3 regions of the Cronobacter universalis NCTC 9529 genome follow, and region 2 is predicted to be linked to each of the others. Evidence: predicted binding sites of a transcription regulator. Region 2 holds the regulator's gene; each other region holds the start of a gene.

Region 1 (10,113 bases), 320 kb from region 2:
ACGATCCGGCGTGAAGCGGTTACGGATATCGCTGTTGGTCACCAGGAACGGATTCTGGCGGCCCAGGACATTCACTTTGTTGATCTGCACGCGGTCGCCATCGGTGCGCAGCGCGACAGCCTGGTGCTGACCTTCGCCTGCGGCGTCGCCGAGGCTGTTTTCGATGGTCAGGTTTTGCAGTTGCAGGCCATTATTCTGCGACCAGAACACCGCGGAACACATCAGGCCGACGGTGCCGTTGCGGCGGTTCTGGCAGTTGTCGAACATATACCAGGCCGGTTTGCCGGGCATATATTTGCCGGACGGGTTCACGGTACGACGCCAGGTGTTGGCATCCATTTCGCTGTCCAGCGCGGCGCTGATTTTCACATCCAGCGGTTTTTCGCCGGTGCCGTAAAGCGTAACGCTGCCCGGCGCCGCAGGCACGTAGACAGTGCCTTCGTAGGTGCCCGGAAGGATAGCGATGTACTGGCGCGCTGAAGCGTGACGGGCAATGGCTGCGTCAACCGCCGCCTGAATGCTGGTATGGGTCACGCCCTGCTCGCCCGCCTGGCCGACCACGAAGTCCGCTCTTTCAGGCAGTCGAATCGGGGAGGGCGCCCACGGCGCGGCATTCGGATCGATATTGGCGAAGTAACGCGCCGGGACGAAATTTTTCGCTTCATCCGCAGACAGCACCGGGCGAGCCGACGTACCCGGCGCGCGTTGTTCAGAAGGACGTTGGTCCGGTGGCGTTGAGCTGCATGCAGTCAGTGTCACGCCAAAAGCGAACGCCAGCGCCAGACGGGAGACCGAAAATGTGTTCAAGGGATGCTCCTTGCTAAGCCTGTTTAAAATGGGGGAACGCACAAGAGCCTGCTTTTTTATACTAAGTTGAGCGAAACGGGAAGCCGATTGTGATAACCGGCTTCAAAATGATTCAGATGTAGTGCGCCGTCAGCGAGGCGCTGGCGAGCCGGTGGAAGTGCACATTAAACCCGACCATCGCGCCGCTGGCGTTTTCATCGACCTCAATACGCTCCACATCCAGGGCGTGCACCGTGAAAATATAGCGGTGTGTTTCCCCTTTCGGCGGTGCCGCGCCGCCATAGCCTGCGGTGCCGAAATCGGTGCGCGTCTGAATAGCGCCGTCCGGCAGGTCAGCCTGACCAGACCCCGCGCCCTGCGGCAGCACGCGGGTATCCGCGGGTAGATTCGCAACGATCCAGTGCCACCAGCCGGAGCCGGTGGGAGCGTCAGGATCGTAACAGGTCACCACGAAGCTTTTCGTGCCGGGCGGCACCTCATCCCAGGTGAGATGGGGCGAAATATTATCGCCCTCGTAGCCCATGCCGTTAAACACATGGCGGGCGGGGAGTTTATCCCCGTCGTTAAAATTCACACTGATTAACTTCATGCCGTTTCCCCGCTTACAGATGAAGCAATTTTAACAGCGCTTCGGCGGTCGCCGCGGAAGAGGCCGGGTTCTGGCCGGTCACCAGATGCCCGTCGACGACCACATGCACGCCCCAGTCATCGGTGCGCTCAAACTGGCCGCCGGCCGCTTTCAGGGCATCTTCTACCAGGAACGGGACAACATTCGTCAGCCCGACCGCCTCTTCTTCGCTGTTGGTAAAGCCGGTGACGCGTTTGCCTTCCACCAGCGGGCTGCCGTCGGGCTTTTTCACATGGCGCAGCACGCCCGGCGCGTGGCACACCGTCGCGACGGGCTTGCCGCTGCCCCAGTAGTGTTCGATAAGGGCGATGGAAATCGGGTGATCGGCGAGATCCCACAGCGGGCCGTGGCCACCCGGGTAAAACAGCGCGTCGTACTCATCGGCGTTGATTTCATCGAGCCGCGCGGTATTCGCAAGCGTGGCCTGAGCCTCTTGATCTTCGCGAAAACGCCGGGTGTCGGCGGTCTGCGCGTCCGGCGCGTCGCTTTTCGGATCGAGCGGCGGCTGGCCGCCCTGCGGCGTAGCGAGCGTCACGTCGATCCCCGCGTCGCGAAACACAAAGTAAGGCGCTGCAAACTCTTCCAGCCAGAAGCCGGTTTTTTTCCCGGTATCACCCAGTCTGTCGTGGGAGGTCAGTACCATCAGAATCTTCATCGCGCTCTCCTGGTTGTTTATCGCAAATCCTGAAAGTGTAGTGCATCCCTCACGGCTTGCCGGGCGCTCACTGTCTGAAAAACGACGGGTTTTTCACGGCCTCGCACACCGCGCGCGTGAGACGCGAGAGCTGTTCTGGCGTGATGATATAGGGCGGCATCAGATAGATCAGGCGGCCAAACGGGCGCACCCAGACGCCCTGTTCCACGAAAAAGCGCTGAAGCGCGGCCATCTCGACCGGCGCGGTGGTTTCCACGACGCCGATAGCGCCCAGCACGCGCACGTCAGCGACCTGCGGCAGCTCGCGACACGGCGCCAGCTCATCGCGAAGTTGCCGCTCAATGGCCGCGACCTGCGCGCGCCACTCGCCGGTTTCCAGCAGCGCCAGGCTCTCGGCCGCCACCGCGCAGGCGAGCGGATTGCCCATAAACGTCGGGCCGTGCATAAAGCAGCCCGCTTCGCCGTTGCTGATGGTGTCGGCGACATGCCGCGTGGTGAGGGTCGCGGAAAGCGTCATCGTGCCGCCGGTCAGCGCCTTGCCAAGACAGAGAATATCCGGCGTCACGCCCGCGTGCTCGCAGGCGAACAGCCTGCCGGTGCGGCCAAAGCCGGTCGCTATCTCATCGGCGATAAGCAAAATCCCTTCGCGATCGCACATGCGGCGGATGCGCTTAAGCCACTCCGGATGATACATCCGCATCCCGCCCGCGCCCTGCACAATCGGCTCAAGAATAACCGCGGCTATCTCATGGCGGTGCGCGGCCAGCAGGCGGGCGAACGGCGCGAGATCGCGCTCATCCCACTCGCCGTCAAAACGGCTCTGCGGCGCGGGCGCGAACAGGTTTTCCGGCAGGTAGCCCTTCCAGAGACTGTGCATTGAGTTATCCGGATCGCACACCGACATCGCGCCGAAGGTGTCGCCGTGGTAGCCGTGGCGGAAGGTCAGAAAGCGCTGGCGCGGCTCGCCGCGGGCATGCCAGTACTGCAATGCCATTTTCATCGCCACTTCCACCGCCACCGAGCCGGAGTCGGCAAGAAACACGCACTCGAGATCTTCCGGGGTCATCGCCACCAGCTTGCGGCACAGGGCTATCGCGGCGGGGTGGGTAATGCCGCCGAACATGACGTGCGACATCGCGTCAATCTGGTTTTTCATGGCCGCGTTGAGGCGCGGATGGTTATAGCCGTGAATGGCGGCCCACCACGACGACATACCATCCACCAGCCGTTCGCCGCTCGCCAGATGCAGTTCGCAGCCAGCGGCGTGCGTCACCGGGTAGACCGGCAGCGGCGCGCTCATGGAGGTGTAAGGGTGCCAGATATGGTCACGATCGAAGGCGAGATCGGCGGGTGTTAACATGACTTGTAAACCATTTTAAAAAGATTTAGGTTTACGAGTATATCCATAACCCAGATAAATAAAACCCTTTGGAGACGCCCGATGGCTCACCTTTCACGCTGGACTTTGTCGCAAGTCACTGACCTTTTTGAAAAACCGCTGCTGGACCTGCTGTTTGAAGCGCAACAGGTGCATCGCCAGCACTTCGATCCGCATCAGGTGCAGGTCAGCACGCTGCTGTCGATCAAAACCGGCGCCTGCCCGGAAGACTGCAAATACTGCCCACAGAGCGCGCGCTACAAAACCGGGCTTGAGGCCGAGCGCCTGATGGAAGTGGAGCAGGTGCTCGATTCCGCGCGCAAGGCCAAAGCGGCGGGTTCGACGCGCTTCTGCATGGGCGCTGCCTGGAAAAACCCGAACGATCGCGATATGCCGTATCTGGAGCAGATGGTGCAGGGCGTTAAAGCGCTGGGCCTGGAAACCTGCATGACGCTCGGCACGCTGAGCGACGATCAGGCGCAGCGCCTCGGCGAAGCGGGCCTTGATTACTACAACCACAACCTCGACACCTCGCCGGAGTTCTACGGCAACATCATCACCACGCGCACCTATCAGGAGCGTCTCGATACGCTGGAGAAAGTGCGCGAGGCGGGCATTAAGGTCTGCTCCGGCGGCATCGTGGGGCTTGGCGAAACCGTCACCGACCGCGCCGGGCTGCTGCTGCAACTCGCCAACCTGCCGACGCCGCCGGAAAGCGTGCCAATCAACATGCTGGTGAAAGTTAAGGGCACGCCGCTTGCCGATAACGAGGATGTCGACGCGTTTGACTTTATCCGCACCATCGCGGTGGCGCGCATCATGATGCCGACGTCTTACGTGCGCCTCTCCGCCGGTCGCGAGCAGATGAACGAGCAGACCCAGGCGATGTGCTTTATGGCGGGTGCTAACTCCATTTTCTACGGCTGCAAACTGCTGACCACCCCGAACCCGGAAGAGGACAAAGATTTGCAGCTGTTCCGCAAGCTGGGCCTCAACCCGCAGCAGACCGCGGTGCTGGCGGGCGATAACGAGCAGCAGGAACGCCTGGAGCACGCGCTGCGCGACGCGGACAACCAGCAATACTACAACGCGGCGGCGGTATGACCTGGCAGGCGAGAATCGATGCAGCGCTGAGTGCGCGCGAAGCCAGCCACAGCCTGCGCCGCCGCGTCGTCTGCACGCCGGCGCCCGGCGGCGCGCTGGTGCATCAGGGCGTGCGCTACCGTAACTTTTCCGGCAACGACTATCTGGGCTTAAGCCAGCACCCGGCGCTTATCGCGGCCTGGCGACAGGGCGCGCAGACGTATGGCGTGGGGAGCGGCGCGTCCGGCCACGTCAGCGGCTACAGCGACGCGCATCAGTCGCTCGAAAACGCGCTGGCGCAGTGGCTCGGCTTTGACCGCGCGCTGCTGTTTATCTCCGGCTTCGCCGCCAATCAGGCGGTGGTCACCGCGCTGATGCAGCAGCCTGACCGCATTCTCGCCGACCGTTTAAGCCACGCGTCGTTGCTCGAAGCCGCAAGCCTCAGCCCGGCGACGCTGCGCCGCTTCGCGCATAACGATTCCGCGGCGCTGGCCACGCTGCTGGACAAACCCTGCGACGGACTGACGCTCGTCTTTACCGAAGGGGTGTTCAGCATGGATGGCGACAGCGCGCCGCTCGCGGATATCGCGGGCCTTTCGCAAGGCGCTCAGACGCTGATGATAGTGGATGACGCACACGGCATCGGCGTGCTGGGGCGCGAAGGGCGGGGCAGCTGCGATGTGGCGGGCATCAGGCCCGATCTGCTGTTGGTGACGTTTGGCAAAGCCTTTGGGCTCAGCGGCGCGGCGCTCTTGTGCAGCGCGCCGATGGCGGACTATCTGCTGCAAACCGCGCGTCATCTCATCTACAGCACCGCGATGCCCGCCGCCCAGGCCTGCGCGCTGAACGCCGCCTTAACGGTTATTCGCGAAGGCGACGACTTACGCGCGCGGCTTGCGCGCAATATTGCGCGGTTTCGCGCAGGCGCGGCGTCGCTGCCGCTGACGCTTGCCGCTTCGCAGACCGCCATTCAGCCGCTGATTGTCGGTGAGAACAGTGCCGCGCTGACGCTTGCGGAAACGCTGCGCGAACGCGGCTGCTGGGCGACGGCCATTCGTCCGCCGACCGTGCCTGCGGGTACGGCGCGCCTGCGCCTGACGCTCAGCGCCGCGCATCAGGATGAGGACATCGACGCGCTGCTGGAGGCGTTATATGACGGTTGCCGTTGATAAACGCGCCGTGGCGGCGGCGTTTGGCCGCGCGGCCCACAGCTATGACGATTTCGCGGCGCTTCAGCGCCAGAGCGCGCAGTTGCTTGCCGGACACTGCGGCGCGCAGGGCATTAACACGGTACTGGACGCAGGCTGCGGCACCGGCGCGGGCAGCCTCGACTGGCGCGCGCGCGGCTGCGACGTGACGGCCTTTGACTTAAGCCCGGCCATGCTGGCGCGCGCCCGCGAGCGCGGCGCGGCGCATCGCTACGTGCAGGGCGATATCGAGGCGCTGCCGTTTGCCGACGGCAGCTTTGATCTCGTATGGAGCAATCTGGCGGTGCAGTGGTGCCAGAGCCTGTCAGAGGCGCTCGCCGGGATGCTGCGTGTGGCGCGCCCCGACGGACGCGTGGCGTTCAGCACGCTGGTCCACGGCTCGCTTGGCGAGCTGCATCAGGCGTGGGCGGCGGTGGATGACCGTCCGCACGCCAACCGTTTCGCGAGCGCCGAAGCGGTTCATGCTGCCGCTCCCGATGCGCGCATGACGCTGTGCCAGCACCCTATGACGCTGCTTTTTGGCGATGCGCTCAGCGCCATGCAGTCGCTCAAGGGAATTGGCGCCACCCATCTGCACGCCGGGCGCGACAGCCGCACGCTCACGCGCCGTGAGCTTCGCGTGCTCGAAGACGCCTGGCCGCGTCAGGACGGGCGTTTCCCGCTGACTTACCATCTGATTTCTGGAGTGATTGAACGTGACTGAACGCTGGTTTATTACCGGAACCGATACCGAAGTGGGCAAAACTATCGCGAGCTGCGCGCTGCTGGAGGCCGCGAAAGCCGCGGGCTTTAGCACTGCGGGCTACAAGCCGGTCGCCTCCGGCAGCGATATCACGCCGCAAGGGCTTCGCAACAGCGACGCGCTGGCGCTCCAGCGCCACAGCAGCGTGGCGCTGCGCTACGAGCAGGTGAACCCGCTGACGTTTGAAGAGCCGACCTCGCCGCATATCGCAAGCCGGGAAGAGGGGCTGCCGATCGACTTCACGGTGATGTCCGCCGGCCTGCGCGCGCTGGAGCCGCTCGCCGACTGGGTGCAGGTGGAGGGCGCGGGCGGCTGGTTTACGCCGCTCTCTCACGACGCGACGTTCGCCGACTGGGTGCAGCAGGAGCGCCTGCCGGTGATTTTAGTGGTCGGCGTTAAGCTTGGCTGCATCAACCACGCGCTGCTGACCGCGCAGGCGGTGCAGTCCGCGGGTCTGCGCCTCGCGGGCTGGGTGGCGAACGACGTGCAGCCGCCCGGCCGCCGTCATCAGGACTATCTCGCCACGCTTGAGCGTCTGTTGCCGGCCCCGATGCTGGGTGAAATTCCGTGGCTGGGGGCCGAGCCTGACGTGACGCCTGCCGCGCAGTGGATCGATCTCAGCAAACTGGCGCGCTAGGGCGTTATCCAGTGCATAAGTCGCGCATCGGTTAACTGCGCCGCGCTGCCGCGGGCCACGGCGCGCCCGCGGTGCAGCAGACAGAAGCGATCCGCCACCCGACGGATAAACGACAGGTGACGCTCCACCAGCAGCAGGCTCATTCCCCACTCGCGGTTAAGCCGCGTGAGCAGATCCGCAAGCCGCGGAATAAACGTCTGCCCGAGGCCGCGCGTCGGCTCATCCAGAATCAGCAGCCGCGGGCGCGTCACCAGTGCCTGGGCGAGCGTCAGCTGGAGCGCGAGCTCCGGCGCGAGCCTGGAGGCCTGCGCGTGGCGGTTGGTCCAGAGCGTCGGGAACAGATCAAACACCGGCTCCGGGCTCGTCGCGATCTCAGGCTGCGCGCGCAGCGCGATATGCAGATTCTCCTCCACCGTCAGCTGTGAAAAATAGCGCCGCTCCTGCGGCACGTAACGGATGCCCAGCGCCGCGCGGGCGTCCGCGCCGACGCGCAGCAGCTCCTGCGGCGCTTGTCCGGCCTCGCGCCAGAGCATGCTGCCGCTCTTAACCGGCAGATAACCTGCCACGCAGTTCAGCAGCGTGGTTTTTCCCATGCCCGGCGCGCCGATAACGCAGGTGCACTCGCCGGGCAAAAGATCGAGGCTGACGTCCCACAGCGTATGCTGCGTGCCGTAAAAGTGGTTAACCGCGTGCAGACTTAACATGGCGCTTCTCCTTCAGACAGGGTATCGGAAAACAGCTTGGGCGCAGGTGTTCTGACGCCCGCATACGCAGTGACTTCCCCGGCCTGCCCGCGCGTCCTGCTGTCGCCTCCCGCCAACGGCGGGAAGAGGGTGTAGTTCCGGTAAAAGGGATACTGCAATTCTCTTGCCAGCCAGTGAAAACCCCTTCGATCGCGCCGGAAATTGAGACTAAACCTGAACGCGCGGCGAACGGGTAGTGCGTTATCCTGGGAAAAGCCGGGCGGCGTGCACATTTTAAGTGCTGCGGATGGCGTGCTTTTGGTGCAGCGTGGCGCAAATGCAAAGCAGAAATGTGTGAAAAGGATCGCGAAAGGCGCGGCGCGGAAAGCAAGCAAAATTCGTCAAAACAAGGCGGGAAAATTTTTTTCTGAGCCAGGCGCGGGCGGCCAGGGCGAACCGGCGACGCGGCGCGCTTTCAGGGCTGAACGCAGTTATCCACTATTCCTGTGGATAACCTTGTGTATTAGAGTTAGAAAACGCGCCGTAAGCGAGAGCCGATGCGGCTTTCACCCGATCTGGCGCGAAAGCCGTCTTTTCAGGAAAACCATTTAAAATTAACAGGTTAATTAAAAGCAAGCGCTGAAGGAAAAGTGTCATCTGCTGCAACAAAAGTATCACAGCCTCGCTTGACAAATGTTAAAGGATAAAAATTTCTGGGGATAACCGCCCTCATGTAGTGTTTTATCCGGCGCACGGGCAAATTTGCTTCATACCAGATGGTAAAAATGCGGTATGACCAAAATCCGCTAACCTGCTACTGATTTTATATCCAGTATTTAGCGCTGGCAAAAATCGCTGTGGCGAGTAAAATTAACGCTCTGTCCCGCGCAAATCTTCATCAGGTGTTTCTTCATGAGCAAACCGTTCAAACTCAATTCCGCTTTCAAACCTTCCGGCGACCAGCCAGAGGCAATCCGCCGCATCAAGGAAGGGCTGGAGGACGGGCTGGCGCACCAGACGCTGCTGGGTGTGACGGGCTCGGGGAAAACGTTCACCATGGCGAACGTCATCGCCGATTTGCAGCGCCCGACGATGGTGCTGGCGCCTAACAAAACGCTGGCGGCGCAACTCTACGGCGAGATGAAAGAGTTCTTCCCGGAGAACGCGGTGGAATATTTCGTCTCGTACTACGACTACTACCAGCCGGAAGCCTATGTGCCGAGCTCCGACACCTTTATCGAAAAAGACGCCTCGGTGAACGAACACATCGAGCAGATGCGTCTGTCGGCCACCAAAGCGCTGCTGGAGCGGCGCGACGTGGTGGTGGTGGCGTCCGTTTCCGCTATCTACGGCCTTGGCGACCCGGATCTCTACCTGAAGATGATGCTGCATCTCACCAAAGGGATGATCATCGACCAGCGCGCCATTCTGCGTCGTCTGACGGAGCTGCAATATACCCGCAACGACCAGGCGTTTCAGCGCGGCACCTTCCGCGTGCGCGGCGAAGTGATTGATATCTTCCCCGCGGAATCGGACGAGCTGGCGCTACGCGTCGAGCTGTTCGACGAAGAAGTCGAGCGCCTGTCGCTGTTCGACCCGCTGACCGGCACCGTCGATTCGATCATCCAGCGTTTCACCGTCTACCCGAAAACGCACTACGTCACGCCGCGTGAGCGCATCGTACAGGCGATGGAAGAGATCAAGGTGGAGCTGGCGGAGCGTCGGCAGGTGCTGCTGGCGAATAACAAACTGCTGGAAGAACAGCGTCTGACCCAGCGTACCCAGTTCGATCTCGAAATGATGAACGAGCTGGGGTACTGCTCCGGCATCGAAAACTATTCGCGCTATCTCTCCGGCCGGGGCCCCGGCGAAGCGCCGCCGACGCTGTTTGACTATCTGCCGGCGGATGGCCTGCTGGTTATCGATGAATCGCACGTCACCATTCCGCAGATTGGCGGGATGTTCCGCGGCGACCGCGCGCGTAAAGAGACGCTGGTGGAGTATGGTTTCCGTCTGCCGTCAGCGCTCGATAACCGTCCGCTGAAGTTTGAAGAGTTCGAGGCGCTGGCGCCGCAGACGGTGTATGTATCGGCGACGCCGGGCAACTATGAGCTGGAAAAATCGGGCGGCGAGATTATCGACCAGGTGGTGCGCCCGACCGGTCTGCTCGATCCGATTATCGAAGTGCGCCCGGTGGCGACCCAGGTGGACGATTTGTTGTCGGAAATCCGCAAGCGCGTCGCTATCAACGAGCGCGTGCTGGTGACGACGCTCACCAAGCGCATGGCGGAA
Region 2 (10,113 bases):
TCCATTGATTTCAGACCCTGCGGCAGAAGTGCGGCTACTTTCCCATATCTCGATGAAAAGCGGTATTCCTTTACCGCGTTTCGTTACGCTTATCGTGTATGCAGGATCACCGCCGCGCCCGCGGCGAGCCGCAGCGTCTGCCCTTCCAGCGCGCCGTCGCCCTCTTCGCGCGTCCAGGTTTTATCGTCAAGCAGCGGCGAGAACGGCAGCGTCACTTCGCAGGCCGCGCCGCGGTTCAGCGCCACCAGCACCCGCTCCTGCTGAAAGACACGCGTAAACACAAAAACGTCGCCTTTCGCATACGCCACCTGGCACGCGCCGGAACGCAGCGCCCGGCTGCGATGACGCAGGCGCGCGAGCCGCTGATACAGCGCCAGCAGTTCGCCGTCCTGCTGCGCGTTATCCCACGGGAACGGCTGACGGCAGAACGGATCGTTGCCGCCCTCGACGCCCACTTCGTCGCCATAGAAAACGCACGGCACGCCGGGCCAGCAGAAAAGCCACACCACCGCCGCCCGCAGGCGCGCCGGGTCGCCTTTGGCGACCGTTTTAAAACGCGCGGTGTCATGGCTGTCGAGCTGGTTGAACATGCGTAACTGCTGCTGGTGCGAGAGCGCGGCGCGGTATTCATCCATCCAGCGGGCGCAGTCGGCGGCGTCAAGCCGCTGCGGCTCAAGCCCCTGATCCACGCCCGCGAGAAAACTCCACACCGGCGTCGTAAAACCGCGGTAGTTCATGGCCGCATCTTCCGCGTCGTTTTGCAGCCACTGGCGCGCGTCGCCGAAATGTTCGCCGAAGACAAACGCCTGCGGATTCACCGCTTTGGCCGCGCGAGTGATCCCCTCAACGTGGCGCAGGTTCTCTTTCGCGCCGCCGTTTTCACCCAGCATATGCACCACATCAAGCCGCCAGCCGTCGATGCTCCAGGGCGCTTTCAGCCAGTGCTTCACGACGCTCTCTTCGCCCGCGTAAATTTCCTCCACCACGCCAGGCTCGGCGAAATCGAGCTTCGGCAGGCTGTCGTAGCCGAGCCAGCAGAAAGCATGGCCATCATCGGCAAAGGTGTACCAGTTGCGCGTCGGCGAGTCCGGGTGGTGGCAGGCGCCGTCCGCGCCGTGGTTCTGGCGATCGAACCACGGATGCGTGTCGCCGGTGTGGTTAAAAACGCCGTCCAGAATCAGGCGCATACCCGCCTCGCGCGTTTTTTCGCGCAGGCGCAGCAGCGCTTCATCACCGCCGAACTGCGGATCGACATGGCGATAATCGGCGGTGTCATATTTATGCACGCTCGGCGCGCTAAAGATGGGGTTGAGATAGAGCGCCGTGACGCCAAGCTTTTTCAGGTACGGCAGTTTTTCACAAATTCCGTCGAGATCGCCGCCGTAAAACGTCGAGCCGCCCGCCTCTGCGCTTACCGGCTCGTGCCAGTCGCGCAGGATGATGTCGTGCCCCTGCGCGTGGTGAAAATAGATGTTGTCCTGCTGCGCCCCGCGCGGCGTGCTGCGGGCGAAGCGGTCCGGGAAGATCTGGTAGAAAACCTGATCCTGCACCCACTGCGGGCCGTCATCCGGCGCGTCGATGGCGAAGAGCGCCAGCCGGGCGGGCGGAAACTCGCTCAGCCCCAGCGGGCTGAACCACTGCTGGCGATCGCCCCATAAGAGCTTAAAGCCGTAGCGGCGGCGCGGCTGGCCGTCGCCGAGCGGAATGCTCGCCTGCCACGCGCTGACCTGCGGATGCGGCGCGGCGCTCAGGCGCTTCATCTCAAAGGGCGTTTCTTCGTTATCGCGCTCGTAACGCAGTACAACTTTTTCCGGCAGCGCGTCGCCCGCAAGCCAGAGGGTGATCAGTAATTTCTCCCCCTGCCGGTGAATAAAGGGCGCAACGGGGAGATGCCAGGCATTCAACATACACTTTGATCCTTAATCGACAGAAAACAGGCGCATCTTTCCACAGGGGCAACCGCGCGCCTTCCTCATTCTGGACTTTATTGGGGGAGGAGACGGGAGGCGGAGAAACAGAAGTGAGCGTAGAGCGAAAATGACATCCCCGCCAGGCGGCGGGGATGAAAGGGCGCGTTATGCGGAAAGTCGGGCGTCGCGACGGCGTTTAAACACCCAGCCCACCAGCAGCAGCGCAATCCACGCGAAACCGACGTAGAGCGAAATGCGGGTATCCGGGTGATAGCCAATCAGCGCGATGATAAACGCCAGGAAGATCAGGCCGACGATAGTGGTCGCCACGCCGCCCGGCACTTTGAATTTCAGCGTGTTGACTTCATCCGCGCTCAGACGGCGGCGGAACGCCACCTGCGAGAGCAGGATCATTATCCAGACCCAGACGGTCGCAAACGTCGCGAGCGACGCAATCACCAGGAAGACGTTTTCCGGCATGATGTAGTTGAGGTACACCGCCAGCAGCATCGCGAAGCACATTACCACTACCGTCACCCACGGAATGCCGCGGCGCGAGGTTTTGGCGAACACTTTCGGCGCGCTGCCCTGCTCGGCCATGCCGTGCAGCATACGGCCCACGCCGAAGACATCGCTGTTAATCGCCGACAGCGAGGCCGTCAGCACCACGAAATTCAGAATGCCCGCCGCAACGGTTATCCCCATATGCTGGAACGTCAGTACAAACGGGCTGCCGTTGGTGCCGACTTCATTCCACGGATAGATGGACATAATCACGAACAGCGTGCCGACGTAGAACACCAGAATACGCAGCGGTACGGAGTTAATGGCGCGCGGAATCGATGTGGCCGGATCTTTGGCTTCACCAGCGGTAATGCCGATAATCTCAATGCCGCCGTAGGCGAACATCACCATTTGCAGCGCCATCACGGTGCCAATCCAGCCGTTCGCGAAGAAGCCGCCGTTACTCCAGAGATTATGGATGCCGGTCGGCTGGCCGCCGTTGCCGATACCCCAGATGATGATGCCGATACCGGCCGCGATCATGATGATAATGGTGGCGACTTTAAAGAACGAGAACCAGAACTCCAGCTCGCCGAACACTTTCACGCTCATCAGGTTAATGGCGCAGATGATAAGCACCACGCTCAGCACCCAGACCCAGTGCGGCACCGTCGGGAACCAGACGCCCATATAGATGCCGAACGCGGTAACGTCGGCGATGGCGACGATCAGGATTTCAAAGCAGTAGGTCCAGCCGGTGATATAGCCTGCGAGCGGGCCGAGGTTATCCTGCGCATAGCGAGAGAATGAGCTCGCCGCCGGGTTATGTACTGACATCTCGCCGAGCGCGCGCATGATGATATACGCCGCCACGCCGCCAATGATGTAAGCCAGCAGTACGCTCGGGCCCGCCATTTTGATGGCGTCCGCCGAGCCGTAAAACAGGCCGGTGCCAATCGCTGAACCCAGCGCCATAAAGCGGATGTGTCTTGTACTCAATCCGCGCTTGAGCTTGTTCTCGTTTTCCATCTTTCCAGTACCACGTCATACAATAAAAAACCACGGAGCCAGGCCCCGTGGTTCAACAATCAACCGACGATCAGTGTGCGGTGGAAGTCACGCTCCGTCCGGCCGTACGATCCCAGACCGCCGCCGCCAGCGCAATCGCGACGGTCGGCAGCAGCCAGGCCAGCCCCTGATCCGCCATCGGCAGTTTCTGAGTCCAGGCCGGAAGGATACCGCTTATTGCCGAGGCTTTCACCCCATCAATCAAACCGAACAGCAGACTGACCGCCATCGCCGGGGCGATAACACGGCCCGAATTATGCCACCAGCCGCGGGTAAAGCTCAGTACAACGAGTGCGATACACGGCGGATAGATGGCCGTCAGCACCGGAATAGAGAACTGAATCAGCTGGCTTAAGCCAAGGTTCGACACCACCATGGAGAAGAGCCCCAGAATAAACACCAGCGCGCGGTAAGAGAGCGGCAGGTACTGCGCGAAAAACTCGGCGCAGGCGCAGGTCAGGCCGACCGCCGTCACCATGCACGCCAGGAAGATCAGCGCCGCCAGCAGGAAGCTGCCCGCGCCGCCAAAGGTGTGCTGAACATACGCATGCAGAATCGCCGCGCCGTTCGCGGATTGATCAACAAGCGTCGCGCTGTCAGAGCCGAGACGGAACAGCGCCAGGTAGAGCAGCGTCAGGCCGACGCCCGCCATCAGGCCCGCGAAAATGGTGTAGCGCGTCAGTAGACGAGAATCAGACACGCCGCGCGAACGGGCCGCGTTGACGATAACAATCCCGAACACCATCGCGCCGAGCGTATCCATCGTCAGATAACCGTTCACGAAGCCGTTGGAGAACGCCGCTTTCTGATAGGTCTCTGTCGCCACGCTGATATCGCCCGCCGGCCAGACAATCGCCGCTACAGACAGCACCACCAGCGCGATGATTTTCAGCGGCGCCAGGAAGTTGCCCACGGTATCCAGCAGTTTGCCCGGATAGAGCGACACCAGAATCACCAGCGCGAAATAGACCAGGCTGTAGATGAGCAGCGGCAGCGCACCGTCGCCGGTGAGCGGCGCAATACCCACTTCAAACGACACGGTCGCGGTGCGCGGTGTGGCGAACAGCGGCCCGACGGCCAGATAGCAGACGGTCGCCAGCAGAATGCCCGCCACGCGGCCAATCGGATGGCTCAGGCTGTCAACGCCGCCGCCGACTTTCGCCAGCGCCACCACGGTCAGCACAGGCAGACCAACGGCCGTGATCAGAAAGCCGATCGCCGCCATCCAGACATGCGGACCGGCCTGCAAACCAACCATGGGAGGGAAAATGATATTGCCCGCGCCAACGAACAGCGCAAAGGTCATAAACCCCAGTGCGATAATGTCGCGCGATTTTAAGTGATGGGTCATAAGATTTACTGCCTGTGGATGTGGTGTTGAAATTGAATAATTTTTTACCGCCAGTCACCTGACGAAAACGCCGCTATTTCCAGGGCTGACAGCGGGATATGCTTCCCGATTACGCTGGCGAAGAATTGTTTTTCGATTTACCCCGTAAAAACAGTCGGTCTGGCAAGAGCAGGGGCGCAATTTAAACGCTTATAACGTTTAAAGGCAAGACGGGATCGTAAAACCAGACCTTTATGCCAGATCTAAGTTTCAGGGCAGTGATAAAATCTGAAATCGTAAAAAACCTCCGGCGATTCGCGCGAGCAAAAAAGCGCCAAACGCTGAAAAAAGCGTTCAAAGGCGATGAAAAAATGAATAAGGCCAGCTTATGGCTGGCCTTGGAAAGGAAGCTTTACGAATTAAACCGCAGAAACGGTTCTGGCGGGCGATGTCACAATCAGCCGCTCCGGCAGAAGGAACGAAAACGTGGTGCCTTTGCCTGGCGTACTTTCAATCTCCAGACGCGCGTCGTGGTGCGTCAGCGCATGTTTCACAATCGCAAGCCCCAGCCCGCTGCCGCCCGTCTGGCGCGAGCGCGCCTTATCCACGCGATAGAATCGCTCGGTGAGGCGCGGAATATGCTCCGCGGCGATCCCCGGCCCGGTGTCGGCCACGCTAAAACGCGCGCCGTTCGCCACATGCTCCCAGCGCACCGTAATGTGCGTGCCCTCGGGCGTATGGTTGACCGCGTTATAGACCAGGTTTGAAATCGCGCTGCGCAACTGCTCGTCGTTGCCGAGCACTTTGAGCTGCGGATCGACCTCAAACGTGAAGGTATGCTTCTGCTGGCTCAGCGTCTGCGCTTCGCGCTCCACCACCCGCAGCATCAGCGGCACGTCTATCGTTTCGTTGAGTTGCATCGCGGGCGCCGCCTCGATTTTCGAAAGCGTAAGTAGCTGTTTCACCAGCCCTTCCATACGGAAGGTCTGCTCGCGCATCGTATGCAGCGCTTTTTCACGCAGCGGCCCTTCGAGCGTCTGCTCGTGCATCATCTCCAGATAACCCTGCAAGACGGTCAGCGGCGTGCGCAACTCATGGCTGACGTTCGCGAAAAAGTTACGCCGCGCCCCTTCGAGCTGATGCATCTGCGTGACGTCGCGCGCCACCATTAACAGCTGATCTTCGCTGTACGGCATCACGCGAAATTCAAGATGACGCCCGTTGTTGAGCACCAGATGCAGTGGCCGGTTAAACTCCTGGCCGCGCAGATAGCTGGTGAATTCCGGGTAGCGCAGCAGGTTTAAGATGTTCTGGCCGTTATCGTCAGGCCAGCGCAGGCCAAGCAGCTGTTGCGCAAGACCGTTGCACCAGAAGATGACGCCCTCTTCCGTGGTCAGCACCACGGCGTCCGGCAGGGATTCCGCGCCGCTGCGAAAGCGTTTGATAAGATTGCCCAGTTCGCGGCGGCGTTTCTTATTGCGCAACTGCATCTGGTGCAGGCCGTAGAGCAGCGGCTCCCAGCTGCCGCTGCCGGGCGGCGGCGTCATGCTGCGATCGACCCACAGCCACCAGGAGAGGCGCAACAAATTCCAGAAATGCCAGATAAGCAATCCGGTCACCGCCGCCAGTAAAAACCATGCCAGATAGCCGAATATCGCCCCGAGCACCAGCGCCGGAATACAGCAAAAAAACAGCTCCAGCACCAGTCTTTTCCATGACAGCCGTTCCAGCACGCGTCACACTCCTGTTTTGGGTTTAAAAACGGGTTGAGAACCGATAACCCGTACCGCGCACCGTTTGTACCATTCTGTCATGACCGCTCTGTTCCAGCGCCTTACGCAGGCGACGGATATGCACATCCACGGTACGATCTTCCACATACACGTTGGTGCCCCAGACGTTATTCAGCAACTGTTCGCGGCTGTAAACGCGCTCCGGGTGCGTCATAAAGAAATGTAACAGCTTGAATTCAGTCGGCCCCATATCGAGAGGACTTTCGCCGGTCATCACCCGGTGCGATGACGGATCGAGGCTTAAGCCCTGCATTTCGATGACTTCATCCACCGCCATCGGCGAGATACGGCGCATGACCGCTTTAATACGCGCCACCAGCTCTTTCGGGGAGAACGGTTTGGTAATGTAATCGTCGGCGCCCGTTTCCAGCCCACGCACGCGATCTTCTTCCTCGCCGCGCGCGGTCAGCATCACCACAGGGATCTCGCGGGTCAGCGCTTCGCGTTTGATATGTTTAATAAACTGGATCCCCGATCCGCCGGGCAGCATCCAGTCCAGCAAAATCAGATCGGGCCAGGGCTCATTGAGTTGATTCACCGCACTGTCATAATCTTCCGCTTCCACCGGCTGGAAGCCGTTTTGTTCCAGTACGAAACACACCATCTCGCGGATAGGTGCTTCATCTTCAACGACCAGAATACGTCTCGCCATGATTCGCCCTGTTAAATAAAGTAAACAGTATGTTATGCGGCGCCATTATGCGTCAGATTTATGACAGATTTATGAAAAAGATGACCGTAAGATGACCTGTCAGCACGCCGGGAAAAACCCGGCGGCGCGACGAAACAGGACACCCGCGGTACTGGATGTTTATAATCCCCTTCTCGCTTTTTCGCCACAGGGCATCCCATGCGTATTCTGCATACCTCAGACTGGCATCTTGGTCAAAATTTTTACGCCAAAAGCCGCGCCGCCGAACATGAAGCCTTTCTCGACTGGCTGCTGAACGCCGCGATAGCGCATCAGGTGGACGCCATCATCGTCGCGGGCGACATCTTCGATACCGGCGCGCCGCCAAGCTACGCGCGCGAGCTCTACAACCGCTTTGTCGTCAAACTTCAGGCGGCGAACTGCCCGCTTATCGTGCTCGGCGGCAACCACGATTCGGTCGCGACGCTCAATGAATCCCGCGAACTGCTGGCCTGCCTGAACACGCAGGTTATCGCCAGCGCTCAGCTCACGCCAGAAACGCAGGCCACTCTCTTATACCGCCGCGACGGCGAGCCGGGCGCGGTGCTCTGCCCGGTGCCGTTTTTGCGCCCGCGCGACGTGCTGCGAAGCCTTGGCGGGCAGTCGGGTCGTGAAAAACAGCAGCAGTTGCTGGAGGCCATCAGCCTGCACTATCAGCAAAGCTATGAGGCCGCCTGCGCGCTTCGCGGCGAGCGCAACCTGCCTGTTATCGCGACCGGCCATCTTACCACCGTCGGCGTGACCAAAAGTGACGCGGTGCGCGACATCTATATAGGCACGCTCGACGCCTTCCCGGCGGACCGCTTTCCGCCCGCCGATTATATCGCGCTCGGGCATATCCACCGCGCCCAGAAAGTGGCGGGCTGCGAGCATATCCGCTACAGCGGCTCGCCGATTGCGCTGAGCTTTGATGAAACCGGCAAAGAGAAAAGCGTTTATCTGGTGGAGTTCGCCGACGGCAAACTGCGCGACGTCACGGCCCTGCCGGTGCCGGTCAGCCAGCCGCTGGCGGTGCTGAAAGGCAGCCTGGAGTCCATTACCGCGCAGCTCGAACAGTGGCGCGACGCGCCGGACGAGCCGAAAGTCTGGCTCGATATCGAAATCGACACCGCCGAGTTTCTGCATGATATGCACCGTCAGATAAGCCTGCTCACCGAAAGCCTGCCGGTGGAGGTCGTCCTTCTGCGCCGCAGCCGCGAAATGCGCGAGCGCGCGCTCGGCACGCTCAGCACCGAAACGCTCAGCGAGCTGGGGCCGGAAGAGGTGTTTGAGCGCCGCCTGGAGCTGGAAGCGCTGGAGGAGCCGGAGAAAGCGCGCCTGCGCACGCTCTTCGCCCGCACGCTGGAGAGCCTGCACGAGGAGGACGAGGCATGAAAATCTTAACCCTGCGGCTGAAAAACCTGAATTCGCTGAAAGGCGAATGGAAAATCGACTTTACCGCTGAACCGTTCGCAAGCAACGGACTCTTCGCCATTACCGGCCCGACCGGCGCGGGCAAAACCACGCTGCTGGATGCCATCTGCCTTGCGCTCTACCACCGCACGCCGCGCCTGAACGCGCTGTCGCAAAGCCAGAATGACCTGATGACGCGCGACACCGCCGAGTGTCTGGCGGAAGTGGAGTTTGAAGTCAAAGGCGTCGCCTGGCGCGCCTTCTGGAGCCAGAGCCGCGCGCGCGGCCAGCCAGATGGCAATTTACAGGCGCCGCGCGTAGAGCTGGCGCGCTGCGAAGACGGTAAAATCGTCGCCGATAAAATCAAAGACAAACTCGACAGAATTGCCGCGCTGACGGGGCTGGATTACGACCGTTTCACCCGTTCGATGATGCTCTCGCAGGGGCAGTTCGCCGCCTTTCTCAATGCCGAAGCAAAAGCGCGCGCCGAACTGCTGGAAGAGCTGACCGGCACGGAAATCTACGGCCAGGTCTCGGCGCGTATTTTCGAACAGCATAAAGAAGCCCGCAGCCAGCTTGAGAAGCTCGAATCGCAGGCGCAGGGCGTGCGCCTGCTGGACGAAGCGCAACGGGAAAGCTTAACCACAGGTTTGCAGGCGCTCACTGACGAGGAAAAAACGCTGCTCGCCCGCCAGCGCCAGTTACAGCAAGAACACCTGTGGCTGACGCAGCGCACCGCGCTTGCCAGCGCGCTCGACGCGGCGCGCCATGCGGCGGCGGCGGCGGATCAAGCACTACAGGCCGCCGCCCCGGATCTGGCGCGGCTTGAGGCGGCGCTACCGGCGGAAAAACTGCGTCCGGCCTGGCTGCGCTGTCAGGAGCTGGAAACCGCCTTTATCGCGACCAGCCGCCAGTATGAAGAAGTAAGCGTTCGCTTACAGGAAAACCAGCAGCGCCGCCGGGAGATCCGCCAGGCCGCCGCGCAACAGGCGCAGGCGCAGACGGCAGAACTCACGCAACTCGGCCAGTGGCTTGCGGAGCACGACCGCTTTCGCCTCTGGAGCAGCGAGCTCGCGGGCTGGCGCGCGGTGCTGGCGCAGCAAAAGCGCGACCGCGAACAGTTGCGTACGCTGAACGAGACGCTCGACGCCACCCGCCGCAAGCGCGACGCGCTGCCGGACGCCGGGCTTGCGCTCTCGCCGGAGGACGCCGCGCAGGCGCTGGCGCAGCTTAACGAGCAGCGCCCGCTGCGCCAGACGCTTTCAATGCTTCAGTCAACTTTCGCGCCCCTGACGCGCCGTAAAGCACGCCTGCAGGAAGCAAACGGCGCTCTGCAAACGCAGATCCAGCTCGCCGAACAGCAGCTGGCGCAAAAGCGTCAGGATTACAAAACCAAACAGCAGGAGGTGGAGCGCGCGAAAGCGG
Region 3 (10,113 bases), 1.0 Mb from region 2:
GCTACTCTTACTTCTTCAGCGGTCTGTTTGACGATGAAGAAGGTTCGCAAAAAATCATCGAAAAAGCCCGCCAGCCGGTCGGGCGCATCACCATCGCCAACTCGGACGCCGACTGGAGCCCGTATGCCAACTCGGCGATAGACCAGGGCTACCGCGCGGTGAAAGAGCTGCACGAGATGGCGAAGGAGGGCGCATGAAACGTATCGCGTTACTGGCGCTGAGCCTGTGGGCAACGCAGGCGGGCGCGCAGACGATGTCGCGCGGCGAATATGTGGCGCGCGCGGGCGACTGCATGGCCTGCCATACGGCTGCGGACGGCGCGCCGCTCGCGGGCGGGCTGAAATTCGCCACGCCGCTCGGCGATATTTATTCCACCAACATCACGCCAGATAAAACCCACGGTATCGGCAGCTACAGCTACGACGAGTTCGCCCGCGCCATGCGCGAAGGTATCGCGAAGGACGGCCACCATCTCTACCCGGCGATGCCGTATCCGTCCTATGCGAAGATGAGCGATGACGACCTGCGCGCGCTCTATGACTACCTGATAAAAGAGGTGAAACCGCAGGCCACCGTGAACCGCGAGAGCGACATTCCGTGGCCGCTCTCGATGCGCTGGCCGCTCGGCGTCTGGAACAGCCTGTTTGTGGACGATAAACCGTTTACGCCGCGCGCGGATAAAAGCGCGGCCTGGAACCGCGGCGCGTATCTGGTGCAGGGGCCGGGCCACTGCGGCGCGTGCCATACGCCGCGCGGCGTGGGGATGCAGGAGAAGGCTTTCGACGAGCGTGATGAGCAGTTCCTCGCGGGCGAGGAGCTTAACGGCTGGTACGCGCCGTCGCTGCGCGGGCTGAAAATGTCCGAAGAGGATCTCGCCGTCCTGCTGCGCGACGGGCGCAGCAAACACGCGGCGCTCAGCGGGCCGATGGATGAGGTCGTCACCAACAGCACGCAATACCTGACCGATGACGACAACCGCGCCATAGCCGGTTATCTGTTAAGCCTGCCGGGCAGCGAGCCGGCGAAAGGCGACGCGCCGAAGGTAGCGAAAGCGGAAATGGAGAACGGTCATCAGCTCTATGCCCGCTACTGCGCCACCTGTCACGCCAGCAACGGCGAGGGCGCGGAATACGCCGTTCCGGCGCTGAAAGACAATCTCACCGTTAACGCCGATAACCCGCTGACGCTGCTTCGCGTGGTGCTGGAGGGCGGCAAAACGGCGGTGACGCAGGGACATCTGCCGTACAGCATGCCGGGTTATGGCTGGGCGCTCAGCGATCAGGACGCGGCGGACGTCACCAACTACATCCGCGGCAGTTTCGGCAACCACGCCGCGCCTGCGACGCCTGCGCAGGTGAAAGAGGCCCGCGAGCAACAACATAACGAGTAACGCTTACGGCGCCGTCGGGTACAGGCGGCGCCGGTTTTCTCTTTTTCACCTTTCTTCCCGCCCGTTTTTCTGAAACATTCCGCTACGGGCCGTTCAGTTTTTTCCCGTTGATTCTCATCAAGCTTTCCCCGCTCAGGGCTTTGCAGAATACGCCCTTTTGATGGGGGAACATGATGAAACCACTTACCCGAAAGGATGGGCCGGGCGAGGGCGGGCTGTCGCGCCGCGACTTTCTGCGCGCCACGTCGGCGCTGGCGGCCGCGCCGCTTTTTGTGAAGGCCGGCAAGGCTAACGCTAATGCGCCTGTAGCAGAGGCCGCTGAAAACATCGTGCCGACGTGCAGTACCTTTGACTGCGGCGGCAAATGCGATATCCGCGCGCACGTTAAAGAAGGTGTGGTGACGCGCATCTCCACCTGTCCGGATAACGAGGTTGACCCCGCCATGCCGCTGATGCGCGCCTGCGAGCGCGGGCGCGGGTATCGGCAGTTTGTCTACCACCCGGACCGGCTGAAATACCCGATGAAGCGCGTCGGCAAGCGCGGCGAAGGCAAGTTCGAGCGCATCAGCTGGGATGAGGCGACGACGCTGATTGCTGATAACCTACGGCGCATTACCGCGCAATATGGCCCGGCGTCGCGCTTTATGCACACCGACACGGCGGTCTCCGGCGGCGCGTTCTCCGGCGATAAAATGGCGCGACGCCTGCTGAACCTGACCGGCGGCTATCTGGAGTCATACCACTCCGTCAGCATGGGCAACACCGCCGCGGCCACGCCTTACACCTACGGCACCGCCGCGAGCGGCAGCTCGCTCGATACGCTCAAAGACACAAAGCTTGTGATCCTCTGGGGTCATAACCCGAACGAGACCATCTTCGGCCACACCAATTACTATTTTCAGCAGATGAAGCGCAACGGCACGCGGTTTATCGTGGTCGATCCCCGCTACTCCGACACCGTGGCGTCGCTCGCCGACCAGTGGGTGCCGCTACTGCCCACCACCGATAACGCGCTGATGGACGCGATGATGTACGTCATCATCAGCGAAAACCTGCATGACAGCGCGTTTATCGCCCGCCACGCGATCGGTTTTGACGAAAGCACGATGCCGGAAGGCGTACCGGCGCGCGAATCGCTGATGGCGTATCTCTTTGGTGAAAAAGATGGCGTGAAAAAAACGCCGGAGTGGGCGGAGCGCATCACCCATGTTCCCGCGCAGACCATCCGCCAGCTCGCCCGTGACTTCGCCACTGCCAGACCGGCGGCGCTGATCCAGGGCTGGGGCCCGCAGCGCCACATCTGCGGCGAGCGCACCGCGCGCGGCTCCACGCTGCTCGCCACGATCACCGGCAATGTCGGCGTTAAGGGCGGCTGGGCGGCAGGCTACGGCGGCATCGGCAACCGACTTTTTTGCGCCGATCCCTACAGCGTGCCGAACCCCGTGGCGGCGAAAATCTCCATCATGAACTGGGTACAGGCCTGCGACGACGCGGCGAAGGTCACGCCGGAAAACGGCCTGAAAGACGCTGAGACGCTCACCAGCAACATCAAATTCATCTTTAATCTCGCGGGCAACTATCTGGCGAACCAGAACCCGGACATCAACCAGACCGTTAAGGTGCTGGAAGATGAAAGTAAAGTTGAGTTTATCGTGGTGAGCGATCTCTTCCTTACGCCCAGCGCCCGCTACGCCGATCTGCTGCTGCCGGAAACCAGCTTTATGGAGCGCTGGAACATCGGCGAAACCTGGGGCACCGGCAACTATCTGCTGCTGTCGCAAAAGCTGGTGGAGCCGGAGTTTGAGCGCCGCTCGGACTACGACTGGCTGCGCGACGTCGCGCGCAAGCTCGACGTCGAGGCGCGCTTTAGCGAAGGGCGCAACGAAAAACAGTGGGTGGAGCATATCTGGGAGAAAACCCGCGAGGCGCTGGCGGACCACGATCTGCCCGATTTCGCCGGGCTGTGCGCCAATCCGCACGTCTACCTGAAATCGCCGCCGTATGTCGCGTTTGAAGAGAACATTCGCGACCCGGACAACCATCCGTTCCCGACGCCCTCCGGCAAAATTGAAATCTTCTCAAAGCGGCTCTGGGAGATGAAACATCCGGAGATCCCGGCGCTGTCACACTATGTTCCCGCACAGGAAGGGCCGCAGGACGCGCTGCGCGCGAAATACCCGCTACAGCTCATTACCTGGAAGGGTAAAAACCGCGCCAACTCGACGCAATACGCCAACCCGTGGCTGCAGGAGGTGCAACGCCAGCAGCTCTGGATTAACCCGCAGGACGCGCAGGCGCGCGGCATTGAGCAGGGCGATTTGGTGCGGATTCATAACGATCGGGGCGTGGTGCGCATTCCTGCCGAAGTGACGCCGCGCATTATGCCGGGCGTGGTGGCGATGCAGGCGGGCGCCTGGTGGCAGCCGGACGCTGACGGCGTCGATAACGGCGGCTGTCCGAATGTGCTCACCAGCGCGCGCATCACTCCGCTTGCCAAAGGCAACGCCCATCAAACCCTGCTCGTTGAGGTAACCAGACATGAGTCAGTTTAAAGACTATCCCCCGGTCAGCGGCGAGCAACTGGGCTTTTTTATCGATTCATCGCGCTGTTCTGGCTGCAAAGCCTGCCAGGTGGCGTGCAAAGACAAAAATAATCTCGAACCGGGGCGGCGCTTTCGCCGCGTCTATGAAGTCCACGGCGGCGGCTTCACGCCGACCGGCGCGGGCGGGCTTATGCATAACGTCTTCGCTTACACGCTGACGGTTTCGTGCAACCACTGCGCCGACCCCCTCTGCACGCGCAACTGCCCGACCACGGCGATGCACAAACGCGACGGCGACGGCATCGTGCGGGTGAATACCGATAAATGCGTCGGCTGCGGCTACTGCGCCTGGTCGTGCCCTTACGGCGCGCCGCAGCGCAACACGCAGACCGGGCAGATGTCGAAATGCGATTTCTGCATCGATCGGCTGGCGCAGGGCGAGCCGCCGGTGTGCGTCGCCACCTGTCCGCTCGGGGCTATCCAGTTCGGGCCGATAACGATGCTGCGCGAACGCTTTGGCGCGCTCTCTGACGTAAAAGGGTTGCCGCCGTCATCCGTCACGAAGCCGAATCTGGTCATTAAGCCGCATCAGGGCGCGCAGCAAGAGGAGCAGCACGATGCATGAGTTTCCGTTAGTCATATTTACGCTGCTTCTGCAGGGCGCGGTGGGATTTATGCTGATGCTCTGCCTCACCGCCGGGCAGATGCCGCGCGCGGGGCAACGCACGCTTGCCACGCTGCCTGCGCTCGTCGGCGCGGGCGTCGCGGCAGCGCTCGGTTTGATCGCCTCAATGCTGCATCTGGGGTATCCGCTGAATGCGTTTAACGCGCTGCGCCATCTTTCCAGCTCCTGGCTGAGCCGGGAAATCGCGCTCGCCGGGGTGTTTATGGCGCTGTTGGCTATTAGCATCTTACTGCTGATGATGAAGCGCGCTACGCCGTGGCCCCTGCTGTGGCTGAGCGTGCTGGCGGGGCTTATGGATATGGCCGCGATGGCGTCCATCTACAATCATACGTCGGTCGTGACATGGCAGCACATTAATACCTGGGCCATGTTCCTGGGCTCGGTAGTGTTAATCGGCGCGTCGCTGCTACAGCTGCGCCTCGCGCTGCGCCCGGTGCTCAACGCCCAGGCACAATTCGCGATAAGCCGCCGCCTCTCGTTGCTGGCGCTGGCGGCGGTGATGATCCGGCTGCTGATTCAGCCCGCGTATCATCACTATTTAGCGCACGCCGCGGTGCCGGTGGCTTTTCCGCTGCACCCGCTGGCGGCCTTCGACGCCTGCGCCGGGCTGCGCCTTGCGGGCTGGTGCAGTTCAGCCGGCGGCGCGCTGTTGTTGATCATCGGGCTGACGCGTCCTTACGGGGCACGGACACCGCAAATCGGCGGGTGCGGGCTGATCCTGCTCGGCGAATTGCTGCTGCGGCTGGCGTTTTTTTACATCGATGTCTGATGAATCTCTTTGACGCTCTGACGCCCATACCGCCCTGCGTGGGCGCGCGCTGCGCCAGAAAACGGCTGCGCCGCAGCCGCTGCGATGATTGCGTGACGCGCTGCCCGACCGGCGCGCTGAGCATCCACAATCATGAGGTTGTTCTCGCGCCGGAGCGATGCACCGGCTGCGGGATCTGCCTGTTTGTCTGCCCGGCGGACGCGCTGGAGAATCTCTCGCCGCTGGCGCGATGCCACCGCGACGGCGTACTGCTCGGGCCGTTCACGCTGCCGGTCGCGGCAGAAGAGTTGTTGCTCTGGCATTCGCATTACGCTATTCGCGCCGTCGCGGTGGATCTCACGCGCGACAGCCACTGGCTGCGCCCGCTGGCGGAACTTAACCTGCGACTGCAACAGCGTGGCGAGCCGGGCTGGCAATGCGTGGCGGTTTCACCCGCGGCAGGTGAGGCGAAGCGCCGTCTGCTGCGCCCTGGCGGCGCTCGCGCTCGCGTACCGCATGATGCCGCCGCGCGCCGCGCCGTGGGGGCGTTTTTATCAGCATACGCTGTGACGCTGGACGCTACGCGCTGTCTGCTATGCGGCGCCTGCGGCCGGGCATGCGCCAGCGGCGCGATACGCTTTAGCGAACAGGCCGTTACGCTCGATTCAACGCGCTGCGATGGCTGCGGTGACTGCGCGGCGGTCTGTCCGGTTGATGCTATAACCATAACGGAGGGCGACGCCGGGCCGCTGATTCGCCGGGCGTTGCATCACGCCCGCTGCGAGCGTTGCGGCGAGCCGTGGCGCGCCTGGCGGCCGGGCGAAAAACACTGCCCGGTTTGTCGGCGTCATGGTTTCAACATGCGCGGCGGTTAACGCAGTGACCTGCTGAATCCACAGGGGAAACGGGCGCTGTCATTAATCTGTCACGCCTGCGTCTTATAACAGTGCCACCCCGACTCTGGATCTGAAAACCATGAAAATCAAACCGCTTACGCTCGCTTTCGCCGCGCTTTTCCCGCTCTGTTCCCTGGCCGCCGCGCCGCAGGTTGAACGCTATGTCGTGACATTCCCGCAGGAAGATCATGTGGTCTATTCCGGCAATTATGCCAGCGCATTTCCCGACGGCCTGCCGGTGGGCGTGGGCTCCGGCCTGCTGTTTTTACGCAAAGAGGGCGATGACCTGATTTTCGCGACCGTCACCGACCGCGGCCCGAACGCCGACTCGCCGAAAATGGGCAAGCAGGAGTCGAAAATTTTCGCGAGCCCCGAGTATACGCCGCTGATGATGACCATCCGCGTCAGCAAAGATAAGGCGCAGGCGAGCGACCCGATGCCGCTGCATGACGAGCAGGGCAACATCAGCGGACTGCCGCTGCCGACCGGGCTCATCGGCGCGACGAACGAACTGGCGCTCAACGACGCGCTGCAAACGCTCACCGGCGATAAGCGCGGGCTGGATACGGAAGGGATCACCCCCGACGGCGAAGGCGGCTACTGGCTGTGCGACGAGTATGGCCCGTTTATCATCCATGTGGATGCCAGCGGCGCGATCCTTGCTAAACATGGCCCGCAGGCGGGCAAAGGCGAAGAGGGCGTGGCGGGCGGCCTGCCGAATATCATTAAATGGCGCCAGCCTAACCGCGGTTTTGAAGGGCTGACCCGGATGCCGGACGGGCGCATTATCGCGGCGGTGCAGAGCACGCTGGATATCGATGGCAAAACCAAAAACACCGCGCGCTTTACGCGCCTGGTGAGTTTTGACCCGGCCACCGGCAAAACCGCCATGTACGGTTATCCGATTGACATCGACGTCTATAAAAAAGCCAAAGACGCCAAAATCGGCGATATCGCGGCGCTGGACGACCATCGTATTCTGCTTATCGAGCAGGGCGGCGATAAAAACAAAACCATGCGCAACCGCGTCTATGTGGTCGATCTCAGCAACGCCACCGATCTGAGCACGCTGGATAACACCCAGCCGCCGGAATTCGACGATGCGGAAAAACTCAGCGCGCGCGGCGTGAAGCTCGCCACAAAACAGCTGGCGGTAGACTTGCGTGAACTGGGCTGGCAGCAGGAGAAAGCCGAAGGGCTGGCGCTTATCGACTCGAAAACCCTCGCGGTCATTAACGATAACGACTTCGGTTTACAGTCAGAGCTACTGGATCCGCAGGGCGACAAAAAAGCGATGGATGACTATAACGTCGACGGAAAGGGGCATCTGACCCTGGACGGCAAGCCGGTCGCCAGCAAAATCGGCATCAAACCGCTCGAGAAACCCGCCTCGCAAAATGAGCTGTGGGTGATCAAGCTCGATAAGCCGCTGTAAGCGCAAAAAAAAGGGCAGGCCGAAGCCTGCCCTGACTCGTTTTACAACCGTTAGCTCAGTTTAAACACCGCGACCGCCTGATTGAGCAGCTGTGACTGCTCTTTCAGCGAGTGGGCGGCGGCAGAGGCTTCTTCCACCAGCGCGGCGTTCTGCTGGGTAACGGAATCCATCTGCGCCACGGCCTGGTTGATCTGCTCAATACCGCGGCTCTGCTCACCGGTGGAGAGCGCGATTTCCGACATCAGCTCAGAGACTTGCTTAATCGAGCCGATAATGCGCTTCATGCTTTCGCCCGCGCGCGCCACGCGGTCGCTGCCCAGCACCACCTGCTCGCCGGACTGCTCGATAAGCTCTTTGATCTCTTTCGCGGCGACCGACGAGCGCTGCGCCAGGTTGCGCACCTCGCTTGCCACCACCGCGAAACCGCGGCCCTGTTCACCCGCACGGGCGGCTTCCACCGCGGCGTTGAGCGCCAGGATGTTAGTCTGGAAGGCGATATCTTCGATAATGCCGATAATGTTATCGATCTTGCTTGAGCTGGACTCGATCTCCTGCATCGATACCACAACTTCTTCGACGATAGCGTTGCCTTCCTGCGCGGCGCTGCGCATATTGCCCGCGAGCTTATTCGCCTCGGCGGTGTTCTCCGAGGTGTGCTTCACAGTGGAGGTCAGCTGTTCCATGCTGGCGGCGGTTTCGCCGAGCGACGCGGCCTGCTCTTCGGTACGCGCCGAGAGATCGACGTTACCGGCGGCAATCTCTTCCGCGGCGTGGGCCACGCTCTGGCTGGAATCTCGCACCTGGGCGATGATATCGACCAGCGACAGACGCATCTGCTCAAGCGAGCCGAGCATATCGCCAATCTCATCTTTCGAGCCGGACAGCACCGGGGTGTGCAGTTCGCCTTCCGCCATCTGCTGGCAGTGAAGACGCGCGGCATCCAGCGGCGCCAGTACGCGGCGCTTCAGCAGAATAAACATCGCGCCAATCAGCAGCGTAAACAGCAGGGCGAACACCGCGATGGTGATGATGCTGTTTACAAAGCGCTCCTGCGCCTCCTGGTTCAGACGCTGGGCATATTTCTCACGGAACGCCAGCAACTGATCGAGCGTGATTTCGAACTGGCGATCCAGTTGCGGGATCGTCGTGCTCACCAGCTGGTTAAAACGCGCGGTATCGTTGCGGCTTGCGGCATCCATCAGCGGACGCAGACCGTCATCGACATAGGCCTGCCAGGCCTGACGGTACGGGGCGGCCAGCGCCTCTTCACCTTCAACGGCAGGGGCTGCTTTATAGTTATTGAACGCCGCGATGGCTTTTTGCATCACCTCGTTGGCGGTTTCAAGCGACGCCTGCGTTTTCTGGGTATCGCCGATGGAGGCGTTAATCATCGCCTCCATCAGGCGCACGCGCAGCGTACGGCTGTGGTTAATCGGATCAATCACCGAAAGCACCACGCGAATTTCTTTATTCACGTTATCCAGCGACTGATTGCTGCGGGTAAGCGACCAGAGGTTAGAGACGGTGCTGACGAGAAAGATAAAAAGTAACAGACTGAAAACGAGAAATGAAAAACGCCTTACTGACATGTTGTTCCCTTGCGTGAGGTTGTAACACAGCGACCCGGCCACTCAAAAAGAGGAGTGCCACCAGACGGTTATCGGAATATCAGCCAAAAAATTTAGGTTAAATAGGTTATTATCCGTAAAAACAAAGGGTTATATATATAACAGGTACAATAAGCGAGGCTTATGTATCGCCAGGCTATGCTTAACGCTGGCATCAGCGATTCGCGCGCAGGCGCATAAGGAGCGAGATTGAAAACGCTACAGGGACCTTCTCTTTTTCTTTCGCAATTTATCAGCGACCGTCCGCCGTTTAATCAGCTCGACACGCTGGCGGCCTGGGCGGCGGGGCTTGGCTATAAAGCGGTGCAGCTGCCGACGCATCTGCCGCATATTTTCGATCTCGCGAAAGCGGCGGAAAGCCTTGATTACTGCGCGCAGGTGCGTGAGACGCTCGGTAATATGGGGCTGCGAATCAGCGAGCTGTCGACGCATTTTCAGGGGCAACTGGTGGCGGTGCATCCGGCGTATGACCAGGCCTTTGCCGGTTTCGCGCCCGAAGCCGTGCGCCACGATCCGGTTGCGCGCCAGCAGTGGGCGGTCAGCACGCTGAAGCTTGCGGCGCGCGCCTCGCAAAACCTGAATCTCACGGCGCACGCCACCTTTTCCGGCTCGCTCGCCTGGCCCTTTTTCTACCCCTGGCCGCCGCATAATCCGCTGCTGGTGGAAGAGGCGTTTAACGAGCTGGCGAGCCGCTGGCTGCCGATTCTGCACAGCTTTGACGAGGCCGGGGTGGATCTCTGCTTTGAACTGCATCCGGGCGAAGATCTCCACGACGGCGTCACTTTCGG

The links. The regulator PhoB, encoded in region 2, activates phosphate uptake and scavenging genes when phosphate is short. The targets are predictions, from matches to a motif close to CTGTCATAAAACTGNCNNAT.
Region 1: a site for PhoB is predicted at 8,482-8,501, ahead of uvrB (excinuclease ABC subunit UvrB). Genes of this name have one in related genera too.
Region 3: a site for PhoB is predicted at 6,278-6,297, ahead of AFK65_RS09705 (esterase-like activity of phytase family protein). Genes of this name have one in related genera too.

Annotation. Positions count from the first base shown of each region.
Region 1 is NZ_CP012257.1:1,376,938-1,387,050, forward strand. Features, by position in the region: gene AFK65_RS06295 (putative acyl-CoA thioester hydrolase) at 1-807, opposite strand, end outside; gene AFK65_RS06300 (kinase inhibitor) at 920-1,396, opposite strand; gene AFK65_RS06305 (type 1 glutamine amidotransferase domain-containing protein) at 1,410-2,090, opposite strand; gene bioA (adenosylmethionine--8-amino-7-oxononanoate transaminase) at 2,158-3,450, opposite strand; gene bioB (biotin synthase BioB) at 3,532-4,572, shown strand; gene bioF (8-amino-7-oxononanoate synthase) at 4,569-5,720, shown strand; gene bioC (malonyl-ACP O-methyltransferase BioC) at 5,704-6,462, shown strand; gene bioD (dethiobiotin synthase) at 6,455-7,138, shown strand; gene AFK65_RS06335 (ABC transporter ATP-binding protein) at 7,135-7,842, opposite strand; gene uvrB (excinuclease ABC subunit UvrB) at 8,734-10,113, shown strand, end outside.
Region 2 is NZ_CP012257.1:1,059,769-1,069,881, reverse strand. Features, by position in the region: gene AFK65_RS04855 (DUF2339 domain-containing protein) at 1-5, opposite strand, end outside; gene malZ (maltodextrin glucosidase) at 90-1,907, opposite strand; gene proY (proline-specific permease ProY) at 2,076-3,443, opposite strand; gene brnQ (branched-chain amino acid transporter carrier protein BrnQ) at 3,514-4,833, opposite strand; gene phoR (phosphate regulon sensor histidine kinase PhoR) at 5,232-6,545, opposite strand; gene phoB (phosphate response regulator transcription factor PhoB) at 6,568-7,257, opposite strand; gene sbcD (exonuclease subunit SbcD) at 7,456-8,670, shown strand; gene sbcC (exonuclease subunit SbcC) at 8,667-10,113, shown strand, end outside.
Region 3 is NZ_CP012257.1:2,089,685-2,099,797, forward strand. Features, by position in the region: gene AFK65_RS09675 (NAD(P)-binding protein) at 1-197, shown strand, start outside; gene AFK65_RS09680 (c-type cytochrome) at 194-1,390, shown strand; gene AFK65_RS09685 (DMSO/selenate family reductase complex A subunit) at 1,564-3,942, shown strand; gene AFK65_RS09690 (DMSO/selenate family reductase complex B subunit) at 3,929-4,558, shown strand; gene AFK65_RS09695 (dimethyl sulfoxide reductase anchor subunit family protein) at 4,551-5,387, shown strand; gene AFK65_RS09700 (4Fe-4S dicluster domain-containing protein) at 5,387-6,241, shown strand; gene AFK65_RS09705 (esterase-like activity of phytase family protein) at 6,342-7,697, shown strand; gene AFK65_RS09710 (methyl-accepting chemotaxis protein) at 7,748-9,286, opposite strand; gene AFK65_RS09715 (sugar phosphate isomerase/epimerase family protein) at 9,515-10,113, shown strand, end outside.